Regions from separate parts of the Planomonospora sp. ID91781 genome, predicted to be linked through region 4. Evidence: riboswitches for the same ligand, from Rfam matches in the RefSeq annotation. Region 4 holds a riboswitch; each other region holds the start of a gene.
The links. A riboswitch is a leader RNA that binds a small molecule or an ion and turns the genes downstream of it on or off. The one in region 4 is predicted to bind cobalamin.
Positions count from the first base shown of each region.

Region 1: it holds a riboswitch for cobalamin, as region 4 does, so the genes downstream of both, HS048_RS22430 (ABC transporter substrate-binding protein) here and bluB (5,6-dimethylbenzimidazole synthase) in region 4, are expected to answer to the same signal.
Region 2: it holds a riboswitch for cobalamin, as region 4 does, so the genes downstream of both, HS048_RS22865 (cobaltochelatase subunit CobN) here and bluB (5,6-dimethylbenzimidazole synthase) in region 4, are expected to answer to the same signal.
Region 3: it holds a riboswitch for cobalamin, as region 4 does, so the genes downstream of both, HS048_RS23815 (VWA domain-containing protein) here and bluB (5,6-dimethylbenzimidazole synthase) in region 4, are expected to answer to the same signal.

Region 1 covers NZ_JABTEY010000002.1:703,267-706,467, forward strand. Annotated here, with positions in the region: gene HS048_RS22425 (iron ABC transporter permease) at 1-377, opposite strand, end outside; gene HS048_RS22430 (ABC transporter substrate-binding protein) at 398-1,393, opposite strand; cobalamin riboswitch at 1,524-1,719, opposite strand; gene HS048_RS22435 (hypothetical protein) at 1,914-2,138, shown strand; gene HS048_RS22440 (hypothetical protein) at 2,454-3,017, shown strand; gene HS048_RS22445 (ABC transporter ATP-binding protein) at 3,022-3,201, shown strand, end outside.
Region 2 covers NZ_JABTEY010000002.1:798,837-802,037, reverse strand. Annotated here, with positions in the region: gene HS048_RS22870 (precorrin-3B synthase) at 1-1,028, opposite strand, end outside; cobalamin riboswitch at 1,102-1,226, shown strand; gene HS048_RS22865 (cobaltochelatase subunit CobN) at 1,325-3,201, shown strand, end outside.
Region 3 covers NZ_JABTEY010000002.1:1,005,636-1,008,836, forward strand. Annotated here, with positions in the region: gene HS048_RS23815 (VWA domain-containing protein) at 1-1,819, opposite strand, end outside; cobalamin riboswitch at 2,289-2,438, opposite strand; gene dop (depupylase/deamidase Dop) at 2,583-3,201, opposite strand, start outside.
Region 4 covers NZ_JABTEY010000001.1:2,930,391-2,933,591, forward strand. Annotated here, with positions in the region: gene HS048_RS13320 (SAM-dependent methyltransferase) at 1-503, opposite strand, end outside; gene bluB (5,6-dimethylbenzimidazole synthase) at 626-1,306, opposite strand; cobalamin riboswitch at 1,344-1,542, opposite strand; gene HS048_RS13330 (iron ABC transporter permease) at 1,728-3,201, opposite strand, start outside.

The sequences.
Region 1 (3,201 bases), on a different contig from region 4:
GCGGTCAGGCCGAACACCACCACGCTGACCGCGCCGACGCCGGCTCCGGAGGACACGCCCAGCAGCATGGGGTCGGCCAGTGGATTGCGGACCAGGGCCTGCAGCGCCATGCCGCACACCGACAGGCCTGCGCCGATCACCGCCGCCAGCAGGACGCGCGGCAGCCGCACGTCCATCACGATGGTCTCCCGCACGGCCGTCCAGGTCGGCTCGGCCAGCGCCGGATGCACCCGGTGCAGCAGGACGCCCCAGACCTGCCCCGCCGGGAGCGTGACCGACCCGGCCGCGATGGCGGCCGTGGCCGCCGCGCCCAGCAGCGCGAGCAGCAGGCCGATCACGACCGGGTACGGCAGTCCCGGGCGCCGAGCGGGGAGCACGGCGCCTGCAGCCGGCCCGCTCACCGGAACCGGTCGGCGTGCAGCTGCCCGGCCAGCGCCTCGACCGCCCCCGGCACCCGGACCCCGAGCACCACCGACGACAGCGGCAGCACCGCGAACCGCTTGTGCTTGATCGCCGGCACGTCCCTGAGCGCCGGGTTGGAGAGGAGGAACTCCTCCTTGTCGGCCGCCGACCGGTCGCCGTAGTCGTAGATGACGATCCAGTCGGGAGCGCGCTCGGCGACCTGCTCGAAGGAGACGTCGCCCCACACCTTGTCGAGGTCGGCGAAGACGTTCTCCGCGCCGGCCAGCGTGATGATCTCGTTGCCGATGCCCTTGCCGCCGGCGGTGAAGGCGGTCTTGTCCCCGCTGTCGTAGACGAACAGCTTCACCGGCGCCACCCCCGCCAGCTTCTCCCGTACTCCGGACAGGGTGGTGTGCAGCTCGGTGAGCAGCTGATCGGCCCGGCCGGGCACGCCGAAGATCTTCGCGACGTTGCGGATCTCGGTGTCCATCAGCTCCATGGTCACCGGGCCCTCGGCGCACTCCTCGACGTTCAGGTACGTCTTGATCCCGGCCTTTCGCAGGGCGTCCCGGCCGCGTCCCTCCTTCTCGTCGAAGGTGCTGGCGAAACCGCCGTAGACGAAGTCCGGCTCTTCGGCCAGCAGGGCCTCATAAGCGGGATACTCCTTCGCGACCACCTTGATCGCGCCGTAGGCCGCCTGGTACTCCGGCAGCACCTTGTCGTCGAGATAGGCGGTGCCGATCATCGACTTCTCCAGCCCGAGGGCCAGCATCACCTCGGTGGCGTGCTGGTTCATCGAGACCGCCCGCCGCGGCGGCCGCTCGTAGGTGGTCCGCACGCCGCAGTTGTCCAGGGTGACCGGGAAACCCGCGGGCGCGGAGGCCGCCGGAACGGCGGCCCGGGTGTCACCGGCCGGGGTGCCGCCGCAGGCGGCCAGCACTCCGGACACCAGGAGTGCGAGCAGGAGGGACGCGGGACGTCTGCCCGTCATGAAGTGTTCCTCTCACGGGATCTGCACGACGGGGCGGATCTGGGAGAGGGAACGCCGAGAAGCCTCTCGGCGTGGCCACCGGCCCGACGGACACCAGAGCCCGCTCCTCTCCGGGGAGATCCGCCCCAGTTCGTCGAGGAGGCGACCGCGTGAGTCTCCTGGCTCTCGGGTCGCTGCTCGTCCCCGCCTTCCCACCCCGGGCAGGGGCGGTGGCGTGGTGGGGATCCGCTCGCCGATCACAGTGGCGGGACCGCGCCGGATTCACACCGGCTTCCTCAGTCCGCGCTCGCCTTCGCGCCATCATCACACGAAACGGACCGATGCGCACGATCCGGACTGTCCTTGCCCCCACATGCCCGCCGGACTGCGGGATCACGCTCCTGCCCGGGATGTGAGATCGACACTGTCGTTACCATGTCGTTACCATGCAGCCTCCATGCAGAGCCTCCCTACGGTTGCCGGTGTCAGAAAATCCTGCTCCTCCCGGACGGGAGGGGCGGTCCCGAGAGAGGGTAAACGGATGGCTCACATCATCGAGTCGCTCACCGGCCGGCTGCTGGGCACCGTGCTTCCTGCAGGGGAGGCGCGGGCCATGGCCAAGCAGTGCATCTCCATTTCCCGGCCGACGGAGGAGTGGTGCAACTTCAGCATCCCGCCGAGCGGCCCCAAGCGGTCGATCATCACCGAGATCTGCGTCGACTTCGCCACCGAGAAGTTCTGGTCGACCACGAAGTCGAGCTGCTAGCACGCCATGCCGCACCGGAGGGTGACCGGGCTCGAGGAGGGCGCGCTCCAGAGGCCCCGGCCGGGTCCCTCCGATGACCGGGCAGCCGGGGGCCGACCAGCCTGAGCGGCGTCCCGGCGGCGTACGCGCGCTCCGCCGTGCCGGTGACCGGCACGGCGGGGCGCATCGGGAGGCGCGGCGAGGGGCCGCACCCGTAAAACGGGTGCGGCCCCTCGCCGGAGTCACCGGAGACGGACGGCGCCGGGCACCGGCGCCGCCCATCGGACACGGCTTCCCGTCATCGATCGAATCCACTCACCACAGGAGTGTCCTCCCATGCCCAGTCTCATGATGGTGTGCGCCGGAGCCGCCGGCGCGTTGAGCGTGCTGAACCTGCTGCTGACCGTGGCGGTGATCCGCCGGTTGCGCGGGTACGGGGGGCTGTCAGCCGTACCCGCGGGGCCGGGTGCCGAGAACGTCTTCCAGGTGATGCGCGCGGCCGGGGAGCAGGTGGGCGCCTTCCGTGCCCGCACCACCTGGGGCGGACCGGTCGGCCAGGAGTTCCTCGCCGACGGCACGGTGCTGTTCGGCGCCTTCGCTCAGGGCTGCCGGGCGTGCGAGGAGCGGCTGCCCGAGTTCCTGGAGCTCGCCAAGGTCTACCCCGGTAGCGGGGCAGGGGTGCTGGTCCTGCTGGTCGGAGCCGAGCGCGACCTCGAGGCCAAGCGCGCGGCGCTGGAGCCGGTGGCCACGGTGGTGATCGAGGAGATGCCCGGTGGGCCTGTCGGCAGGGCGTTCGGCGTCACCGGCTACCCGGCGATGGCGCTCGTCGACTCCGGCGGTCTGGTGCGCGTCTCCGGGACCACTGTGCGAGACGTGATGACCGCCGGGGCGGGGGTCTGAGGCGGTGCGCGGGATCATCGAGGCCCTGCGGCTGAGCCGGGAGGCGAGCCGCCTTTACACGGCTGTGTTCGCGGCCCTCACGCTGCTGACCGCCCTGGTGCCGGTGGTGACGGCGTGGCTGACCAAACTGCTCCTGGACGCCATCACCACCGGTGCGGACTCCGGCCGGGCGCTCAGGCTGGGT
Region 2 (3,201 bases), on a different contig from region 4:
GGCGCCACCGGCCGGCCGAGCCCGGAGCCCACGCCGGCGTCCGTCGCGGGAGGCGGCGCCGCGGCGTCCGCGGGGGTCTCCACCGGGGCGGCCGCGGAAGCGCCCGCGAGGGCGACGGCCGAGCCGGCCGCCTCGGCGCGGAGGCGTGCCACGACCCGGCCGGGACCGCCGGGCAGTTCCCCGATCCGCCAGGCGGCGGTCCCCGAACCCGCGAGCTCCGCCAGGAACGCCCCGGCCACCGCGAGCAGCGCGGGAACCGCCTCGGACACCGGGACGCGCAGGCCGCTGTCGGCGCCCGCGACGAGGACCGCGACCAGGTCGGGAGCGAGCGGCAGGATCCCCGCGTCGGCGCCGAGCCCGGCGACGTCGCCGCGGCCGTCGTCGACGGCGAACAGGAACCGGCCGGGCAGGGCGGCCAGCTCCGGGCGGGCGCACAGCGACCGGTCCAGTTCGGCGACCAGCGGGCCCGCGTCGAGCAGCCCGCGGCCGTCGCAGCCGGTCAGCGGGGAGGCCAGGATGTTGCGGACCCGCTCGTGGGTCGGCGAGGGCAGCAGGCCCGCCTCGCCCATCCGCGCCGCGAAGCCGGACTCCTCGCCCAGCCCGCGGACCTGGACGTTCGCCCGGGAGGTCAGCTCGATGACGCCGGTGCCGCACTCGGCGGCGGCCCGGGCCAGCTCGCGCAGCCGGGTCGAGGGCAGGCGGCCGCCGGGAACCCGGATCCGGGCCAGCCCGCCGTCGGCGGCGGCGTGCGTCTGCAGCGCTCCGGGACACGCGTCGGACCGGGACCGGCCCGGAAGGCCGGACACGCCGGAGGAGCCGGGACCGTCGGAGGCGCGGGAGGAGCCGGGTGCGCCGGACGCGTCAGGGGGTCCGGGACGGCCGGGCGCGCCGGAGGAGCCGGACAGGCCGGGAGTTCCGGAGGGCCCCGGTCCGCCGGGTGCGCCGGAAGGGGCGGGAAGCCCGAGTCCGCCGGGCACATCGGGGGAGCCGGACATGCCGGGATTTCCGGAGAGGTCGGGAACGGTCACGCCGAGGATGCTAACGCCGGGTTCCTCCGGACGACCGAACTGCCGTACGCTCATGGTCGAGCGAAGGCAATGGGAGGAAGCCGGTGCGAATCCGGCGCGGTCCCGCCACTGTGACCGGGGAGCGACCCCCAACCAGGCCACTGTCCGCGTGCGGACGGGAAGGCCGGGGGGAGCGTCGATCCGGGAGCCAGGAGACTCCGGCCCTCGCGTCCGCCGACGACCCGGGGCGAGGACCCCGAGGGAGGAAGAGTCTCCGTGCGCCCTTCGCCGTGCCCCCGTCCCGAGGGACGTGCCGCGTGATCCTGCTGCTCTCCACCTCCGACACCGACCTGCTCAGCGCCCGGGCGAGCGGCGCCGCCTACCGGCTGGGCAACCCCGCCCGGCTCGCCGCCGCGGACCTGCCGCCGCTGCTGGAGGGCGCCGACCTGGTCGTGGTCCGGCTGCTCGGCGGGCGCCGCGCCTGGGAGGAGGGCCTGGACGCCCTGCTCGCCGGGCCCCGGCCCGTCGTCGTGCTCGGCGGCGAGCAGGCGCCCGACGCCGAGCTGATGGAGTTGTCCCGCCAGTGGGGGGTCCCCGGCGGCGTCTGCGCCGAGGCGCACGCCTACCTCGCCCACGGCGGCCCGGCCAACCTCGCCGAGCTGCACCGGTTCCTGTCCGACACCGTGCTGCTCACCGGCCACGGCTTCGCACCCCCCCGGCCCACCCCGGCCTGGGGGGTGCTGGAGCGCGAGGCCCGCCGGGACACCGCCGGGGACGCCGCCGGGGACGCCGTCGGGAACGCCCCGGTCGTGGGGGTGCTGTACTACCGGGCCCACCACGTCGCCGGGAACACCGCGTTCGTCGAGACGCTCTGCGCGGCGGTCGAGGACGCGGGCGCGCGGGCGCTGCCCGTCTACTGCGCCTCCCTGCGCGCCGCCGAGCCCGCCCTGATCGAGACCCTGCGCCAGGTCGACGCCCTGGTGGTGACGGTGCTCGCGGCCGGAGGCACCCGCCCGGCGACCGCGTCGGCCGGCGGCGACGACGAGGCGTGGGACGTCGGGGCGCTGGCCGAGCTGGACGTGCCGATCCTGCAGGGACTCTGCCTGACGAGCAGCCGGGAGACCTGGGAGGGCAGCGACGACGGCCTGTCGCCGCTGGACGCCGCCACCCAGGTGGCCATCCCCGAGTTCGACGGCCGGATCATCACCGTGCCGTTCTCGTTCAAGGAGACCGACGCCGACGGGCTCACCGTCTACGCCGCCGACCCCGAGCGGGCCGCGCGGGTGGCCGGCATCGCCGTACGGCACGCCGCGCTGCGGCACGTCCCGCCCGCGGAGCGGCGGATCGTGCTGATGCTCTCGGCCTACCCGACCAAGCACTCCCGGATCGGCAACGCCGTCGGCCTGGACACCCCCGCGAGCCTGGTGCGGCTGCTGGCCGCGCTGCGCGGGCACGGCTACGACATCGGCGCCGAGGACGAGCTGCCCGGCGTGGCCGCCCAGGACGGCGACGCGCTGATCCACGCGCTGATCGCGGCGGGCGGGCAGGACCCCGACTGGCTCACCGAGGAGCGGCTGGCCGGCAACCCGGTGCGCATCGCCGCGCGCACCTACGCCGAGTGGTACGGCACGCTCCCGGCGGACCTGCGCGAGCGGGTCGAGGCGCACTGGGGGCCGCCGCCCGGCGAGCTGTTCGTCGACCGGTCCCGCGACCCGGAGGGCGAGATCGTGCTGGCCGCGCTGCGCGCCGGGAACGTCGTGGTGATGGTCCAGCCGCCGCGCGGCTTCGGCGAGAACCCGATCGCCATCTACCACGACCCGGACCTGCCGCCGAGCCACCACTACCTGGCGGCCTACCGGTGGCTGGCCGACGGGTTCGGTGCGCACGCGGTCGTGCACGTCGGCAAGCACGGCAACCTGGAGTGGCTGCCCGGCAAGTCCGCGGGCCTGTCGGCCTCCTGCGGCCCGGACGCCGCCCTGGGCGACCTGCCGCTGGTCTACCCGTTCCTGGTCAACGACCCCGGAGAGGGCACCCAGGCCAAGCGCCGCGCCCACGCCACCCTGGTCGACCACCTGGTGCCGCCGATGGCCCGCGCCGACACCTACGGGGACATGGCGCGGCTGGAGCAGCTCCTCGACGAGCACGCCTCGATCGCGGCCATGGACCCGGCCAAGCTCCCGGCGATCCGCGCCCA
Region 3 (3,201 bases), on a different contig from region 4:
GGCGCTGGTAGGCGTCGAGCAGCAGTCCGAGCACGACCGCCTTGACCGCCTGCATCCGGCGGCGGGCGGCCATGGAGCCGCTGGCGTCGACGGCGAACAGCACCAGGTTGCCCTCGCGGCCCTCCCGTACGGCCTCGCGCAGGTCGCCGCGGCGCACCAGCAGGCCCGGACCGGTCCGGCCGCGCTCCCGCTGGTACGGCGCGGCGGCCAGGACGGTCGCCGGCAGGTGGAGGGAGGCGGGGCGCCCCTCGGGGGCGCGGGCACCGGTGGTCCGCCCGAGGGGCGTCCTGGCCCGCGACCGCCGTCCCGGTGCTCCGGCTCCGACGCCGGGCACGGTGAACAGCCGGGCCCTGCGGGCCGGGCCGGCCTCGGCCACCTGCTCCGGTGCCGCGTCGCCGCTCCCCGCTCCGGAGGAGGACCCGGCCGCCGGGCCGGGGTCCGCCGTACCGGACCGCGGCGTGCCGGGTCCGCCGGGCGGCGGGGTGCCGCAGTCGGGCCCGCCGGGCGGGTCCGCGGACGCGCCGCCGGACGGTGCTCCGTCCGCGCCGGGACCGGAGGCCCGGCTCCCGTCCGCCCCGCCGGAGGGTCCGGAGCCGTCGGGACCGCCGGAGTCCCGGCCGCCCCCTCCTGCGCCGCCGTCCGGTTCGTCGGCAGGTCCGCCGCCCGGCCCCCCGCCCGGTCCGCCATCAGGCCCGTCGCCGGGTCCGCCGTCCGGTTCGTCGTCGGAGATCGCGTCGAGGAGGTCGTCGAGCCTGGACTCGTCCAGGCCGGGTGCGTCGAAGGGGTCGCGGCGGCGACGGTGCGGGAGAGCGAGCCGGGCCGCCTCGCGGACGTCGGCCGCGGTGACCTCGGTACGGCCCTGCCAGGCGGCGTGCGCGATGGCGGCGCTCGCCGTGACGAGGTCGGCGCGCAGGCCGTCCACCTCGAAGCCCGCGCAGACGGCGGCGATCCGCCGCAGCGCGGAGTCCGGCAGCGCCACCCGGGCGACCCGGGCCCGCGCCTCGGCGATCCGCGCGGCCAGGGCCGCCTCCTGCCCGGTCCAGGCCGCGGCGAAGGCCTCCGGGTCCGCGTCGTAGGCCAGGCGGCGGCGCACCACCTCGGCCCGCTCGTCCACCTCCCGCGACGCCCTGACCTCGACGGTGAGGCCGAACCGGTCGAGGAGCTGCGGGCGCAGCTCGCCCTCCTCGGGGTTCATGGTCCCCACCAGCAGGAAGCGGGCGGCGTGCCGTACCGACACGCCCTCGCGCTCGACGTAGCAGGTGCCGAGCGCGGCCGCGTCGAGGAGCAGGTCGACCAGGTGGTCGTGGAGCAGGTTGACCTCGTCGACGTAGAGCACGCCGCGGTGGGCGGCGGCCAGCAGGCCCGGTTCGAAGGCCTTCACTCCCTCGGTGAGGGCGCGTTCGAGGTCGAGGGAGCCGGCGAGGCGGTCCTCGGCGGCGCCGACGGGCAGCTCCACCAGCCGGGCGGGGCGGACCGCCGCATCGCCCGGCTCCGGCCCTGACGACCGGTGAGGACCGGGGCGGACGGCCGCCGCATCGGGCTCCGGCCCGGACGGCCCACGGGAATCGTGGGGCCCGTCGGGGCAGCGGGGGTCGGGGGCGGCTGGGTCGCAGGAGAAGCGGCAGCCGCGCACGACCTCGACGGGCGGCAGCAGCGCGGCCAGCGCCCGCACGATCGTGGACTTGGCGGTGCCCTTCTCCCCCCGGACCAGCACGCCGCCGACGCGCGGGGAGACGGCGTTGAGGACCAGGGCGAGTTTGAGGTCCTCCAGGCCCACGATCGCGGTGAAGGGGTAGTGCGAGTCGCGCACCGTCGGCATCTCCTCGGGGTGAGTCACGCGGGTGGGTCGGGCGGAGCGGGTGACGGCGACGGTTCTGCCCGGCGTCGCCGCGGAGAGCCGACCGGCCACCCGGCGGGGGAAGCCGAGCACGGATTCGCCCCCGTGGGGCGCCTCCGCCGGGTCGGTGAGCCGGGCGGCGAGCTCCGCGGTCCGGCAGTCCCGGCCTCGGCGGGCGTCATGCCGCGTCGGCGGCCGTGGTCCCGGTCGGCGAGGAGCGGGCCGGGCCCGGTCCGCAGGCCGAGCGCCTCGGCCGTCCGCAGGCGCCGCCGTCCGGGCGCCCGCACGGCGGCCGGGCCGTTCCAGCCTGGGCAGCAGCCGCAGGCCGGCGCGGCGCGGTCCCCGCTCGTCGAGTGGTTCGTCCTCCGGGGACGCGGCCCGTGCCGTCGCCGGTGTCGAGGCGTGGCGGAATCCGGCTCACGGGCACCTCCTTCAGGGATTGCGCGTCCCTTTTCGTAGGTCGGTGGCGGCCGGGTGACCTGGCTTCCGTCCCCACAGGGCCGGTTACAGTGGCGCGACCGCACCGGAATCTCACCGGATTTCCCCCGCGCCGCCACAAAACACCCGGAACGTATCCCGGGGCCGCCGCTCCCGTCAATCTCGTAAGATCACGCCCCTCGCCGGGCGGGGCGGATCTGCGCGGCGCCCGCGTCCGCGTCCGGGCGCACATCCGGGTACGCGGAACCGCCCCGTGACCTCGAGGCCCCGGGGCGGTCGCGTGCGGTCGTCCTCCGGCTCCGGTTCCTCACTTCTCGCCGGTGAGGGCGGTGACCAGCTCGGCGGCGGTGCGGCAGCGGTCGAACAGCTCGCCCACGTGGGCCTTGGTGCCGCGCAGCGGCTCCAGGGTCGGGACGCGCTGCAGGGACTCGCGGCCGGGGATGTCGAAGATGACCGAGTCCCAGGAGGCGGCGGCGACCGCCTCGCTGTACTGGCTCAGGCAGCGGCCGCGGAAGTAGGCGCGGGTGTCGCTGGGCGGCACCTCGACGGCGCGCTGCACCTCCTCCTCGGTCACCAGCCGCTGCATCCGGCCCCGGGCGACCAGGCGGTTGTACAGGCCCCGGTCGGGGCGGATGTCGGAGTACTGCAGGTCGACGAGCTGCAGGCGCGGGTGCGACCAGGGCAGCCCGTCGCGGGTCCGGTAGCCCTCCAGGAGCTCCAGCTTGGCGACCCAGTCGAGCTCCCCGGACAGCTGCATCGGGTCCTCGGCCAGGCGGGTCAGCACGGACTCCCAGCGGTCCAGGACGTCCTTGGTGGGCTCGTCCATGCCGTTGCCGCTGCGGGTCTCGGCGTACTTTCTGGCCAGCTCGAGGTATTCCATCTGGAGCTGGACGGCCGTCAGCCTCCGGCCGTCGCGCATCTTGATC
Region 4 (3,201 bases):
ACGATGTGGTGCAGGATGCCCAGCAGCATCAGCGCGACGGGTTCGGTGAAGTCGAGCGTCTGCGCGGCGACCCGCAGGATGTGCTGCGGGTCGCGCAGGTCGGCCTCGATGTACTGGGTGCGGCCCTCGGGCGTGCCGGCGAGCAGGGCGCGGGCGTGCGCCAGGACGATCGGGTCGTTGTCGACGTAGACGACCCGGCACTCCGGGGCGATCCGCTGCGCGACCTCGTGGGTGTTGTCGGCGGTGGGCAGGCCCGTGCCGATGTCGAGGAACTGGCGGATGCCCGCCTCGCCCGCCAGGTGCCGTACGGCCCGGCCCAGGAACGCCCGGTCGGCCCGGGCCGCTTCGACGATGCCCGGGATGAGCTGCTTGACCATCTCCCCGGCCTCGCGGTCGGCCGGGTGGTGGTCCTTGCCGCCCAGCCAGTAGTTCCAGATGCGGGCCGAGTGCGGCCGGTCGAGGCCGAGGTCGCGCGGAGCGCCGGATTCGCGGGGGGTGTTCATGGGCCAGGTCCATTCATGCGGGGGTTCGCGCCGAACATGACCGCCTTAGTCGATCATGTCCGCTCGGGCCGCGGCAAGGCCCCATCCGGGTCCCGCGCCCCGGGTCGATCCGTGTCCTCGCGTCACCACCGTTCGTGCCGGACCGCGGCGCTCAGCGGGGCGCGGCGGCGCCAGCCGTGCCGTTCCAGGTCGGGGGCCGGTTCGACGTGGGTGACCGGTCCCAGGCAGAGCCAGGCCACCGGGCGGATCCCGGACGGGATGCCGAGCAGGCGCCGCACGAACGGCTCGCGGTAGAACGAGACCCAGCCGACGCCCAGGCCCTCGGCGGTGGCCGCCAGCCACAGGTTCTGGATGGCCAGGCAGACCGAGTAGAGGCCGGTGTCGGCGATGGCGTGCCGGCCCAGGACCGCGGGACCGGCGCGTTCGGCGTCGTAGGTGACGACCACCGAGAGGCTCGACTCCAGCACGCCGTCGACCTTGATCCTGGCGAACCGCTCGGCCTCGTCCCCGCTGAGGGACGCCGCGAAGACGGCCCGCTCCCGCTGGACGTGGTCGTGGAAGGCCTGGCGGGTGGCGGGGTCCCGTACCAGGACGAAGTCCCAGGGCTGGGAGAGCCCCACGCTGGGCGCCGCGTGCGCGGCGGCCAGCACGCGGTCGAGGACGTCGCCGGGCACGGGTCCGCCGTTGAACTGGGACCGTACGTCGCGGCGGCGGTGGATGACGTCGTAGATGCCGGTGTTCGCAGGGACGTCGTTCGCAGGGACGTCGTTCGCATAGACGTCGTTCGCAGGGACGTCGTTCACAGGGCAGGCTCCCGCTGCTCTCGTGCCGCCCCTCAGGGGGCGGCGGGTGGAGCGAGGCCGGTCTTCGGACTCTCGGATCAACGCCTGCGCCGTCCGCCTTCCCGGCCTCGAGGCCAGTGGCCGCACGTCTCGTGCGTGGACGGCAGCTCCCCGATCACCGCGGCGGGCCCGTGCCGGAGTCGCACCGGCTTCCCGATTCTCCTCCCGGGGGAGGCACCTCGCGTCAGTTCGTGCCGGACGCGACTGTAGCGCAGTGCGGGAGCGCGATCATGCAGGAGGTGACGACCGCGCCGCCGAACCGGGTGCGGTCGCACCGTCCGCCTCCACGAGACCAGGGGCACACTCGCTCCTCGGTCCCGCGGAGGCGATCTCGGATGGGACGACCTCGTGGAAATCGCGATCAGGGCCCGGAACCGGCCGGTCAGCCGTCCGCCTGCGCCCGGGAGCGCCACAGCAGCCAGACGAAGTACGGCGTGCCGAGCAGCGCGGTGACGAGCCCGGCGGGCACCTGGGCCGGGGCGATGACGGTGCGCCCGAGCGTGTCGGCCAGGCTCACCAGCAGAGCGCCGAGGAGCACGGCCACCGGGAGGACGCGGGCGTGGCCCGCACCGACCAGGGCGCGGGCGGCGTGCGGGGCGATCAGGCCGACGAAGCCGACCACGCCCACGGCGGAGACCGCGGTGGCGGTCAGCAGCACCGAGCCGCCCAGAGCGGCCAGCCGTACCGGTTCCAGGGGGACGCCGAGGACGCGGGGGCTGTCCTCGTCCAGGGAGAGCAGGTCCAGGTCGCGGCGGAGCCAGACGATCAGCGGGAGCACCAGGGCCAGGGCCAGCGCGACCGGGATGAGCTGGGCGGGGACGCGGCCGTAGGTGGAACCGGACAGCCAGGTCAGCGCCATGGCGGTGTTCCAGGGGTCCGCCTTGACGATGATCAGCACGGTGACGGCGGTGCAGGCCGCCTGCACGCCGACGCCGATCAGCACCAGCCGGTCGGAGCTCAGCCCGCCGCGCCACGACAGCAGGTACACCGCGGCGGAGGCGGCCAGGGCCCCGGCGATGGCCGCCGCGAACATCGGCCAGATCCCGGCGAGCGGTGCGAGGGCCAGCAGCGAGACGGCGCCCACGCCCGCACCGGCGGTGACGCCGAGCATGCCCGGCTCGGCCAGCGGGTTGCGGCACACCGCCTGGACGGCCGTGCCCGCGGCGGCCAGCGCGGCGCCGGCGAGCACCGCGGCGAGCACCCGCGGATAGCGCTGATCGAGCACGAAGGTGAGGCCGCGGCCGGTCCGGCCGTTCAGCCAGTTGACCAGGTCGCCGCCCAGGATCCAGGTGTCGCCGCCGAGCATGCCGAGGAAGACCGCTCCGGCGAGCAGGACCGCGCAGGCCGTCACCACGGTCAGGAAGGCGGCGCGCGAGCGGGCCGCGACCCGCACGATCGGCGGCTGGCGGGTCGGCCCGGCGTCCCGGTAGCGGCGGGCCAGCCACACCATCACCGCGGCGCCGAACAGCGAGGTGACCACGCCGGGCGGCACGTCCACGCCCGCCTGCCCGCCGAAGACGGCGCGCAGCCCGATGTCGGAGCCGAGGACGACGAGCACGCCGACGAGGCCCGCCAGCGGAACCGCCGTCCGGTGGCGGTGCACGCCCGGGAGCAGCCTGACGATCACCGGCGCGCACAGGCCCACGAACCCGATGGGGCCCGCGACGGTGACCGCGGCGGCGGCCAGCAGGACGGCCAGGAGCGTGAGCACCAGGCGCAGCCGTCCGACGTTGACGCCGAGCACCGTGGCGGTGTCGTCGCCCAGGGAGAGGATGTCGAGCCTCGGCCCGGCCAGCACGGCGGCGGCCCCGGCCAGCAGGATCAGCGGGCCCAGCTGCGTGACGGCCTCGAGGTCG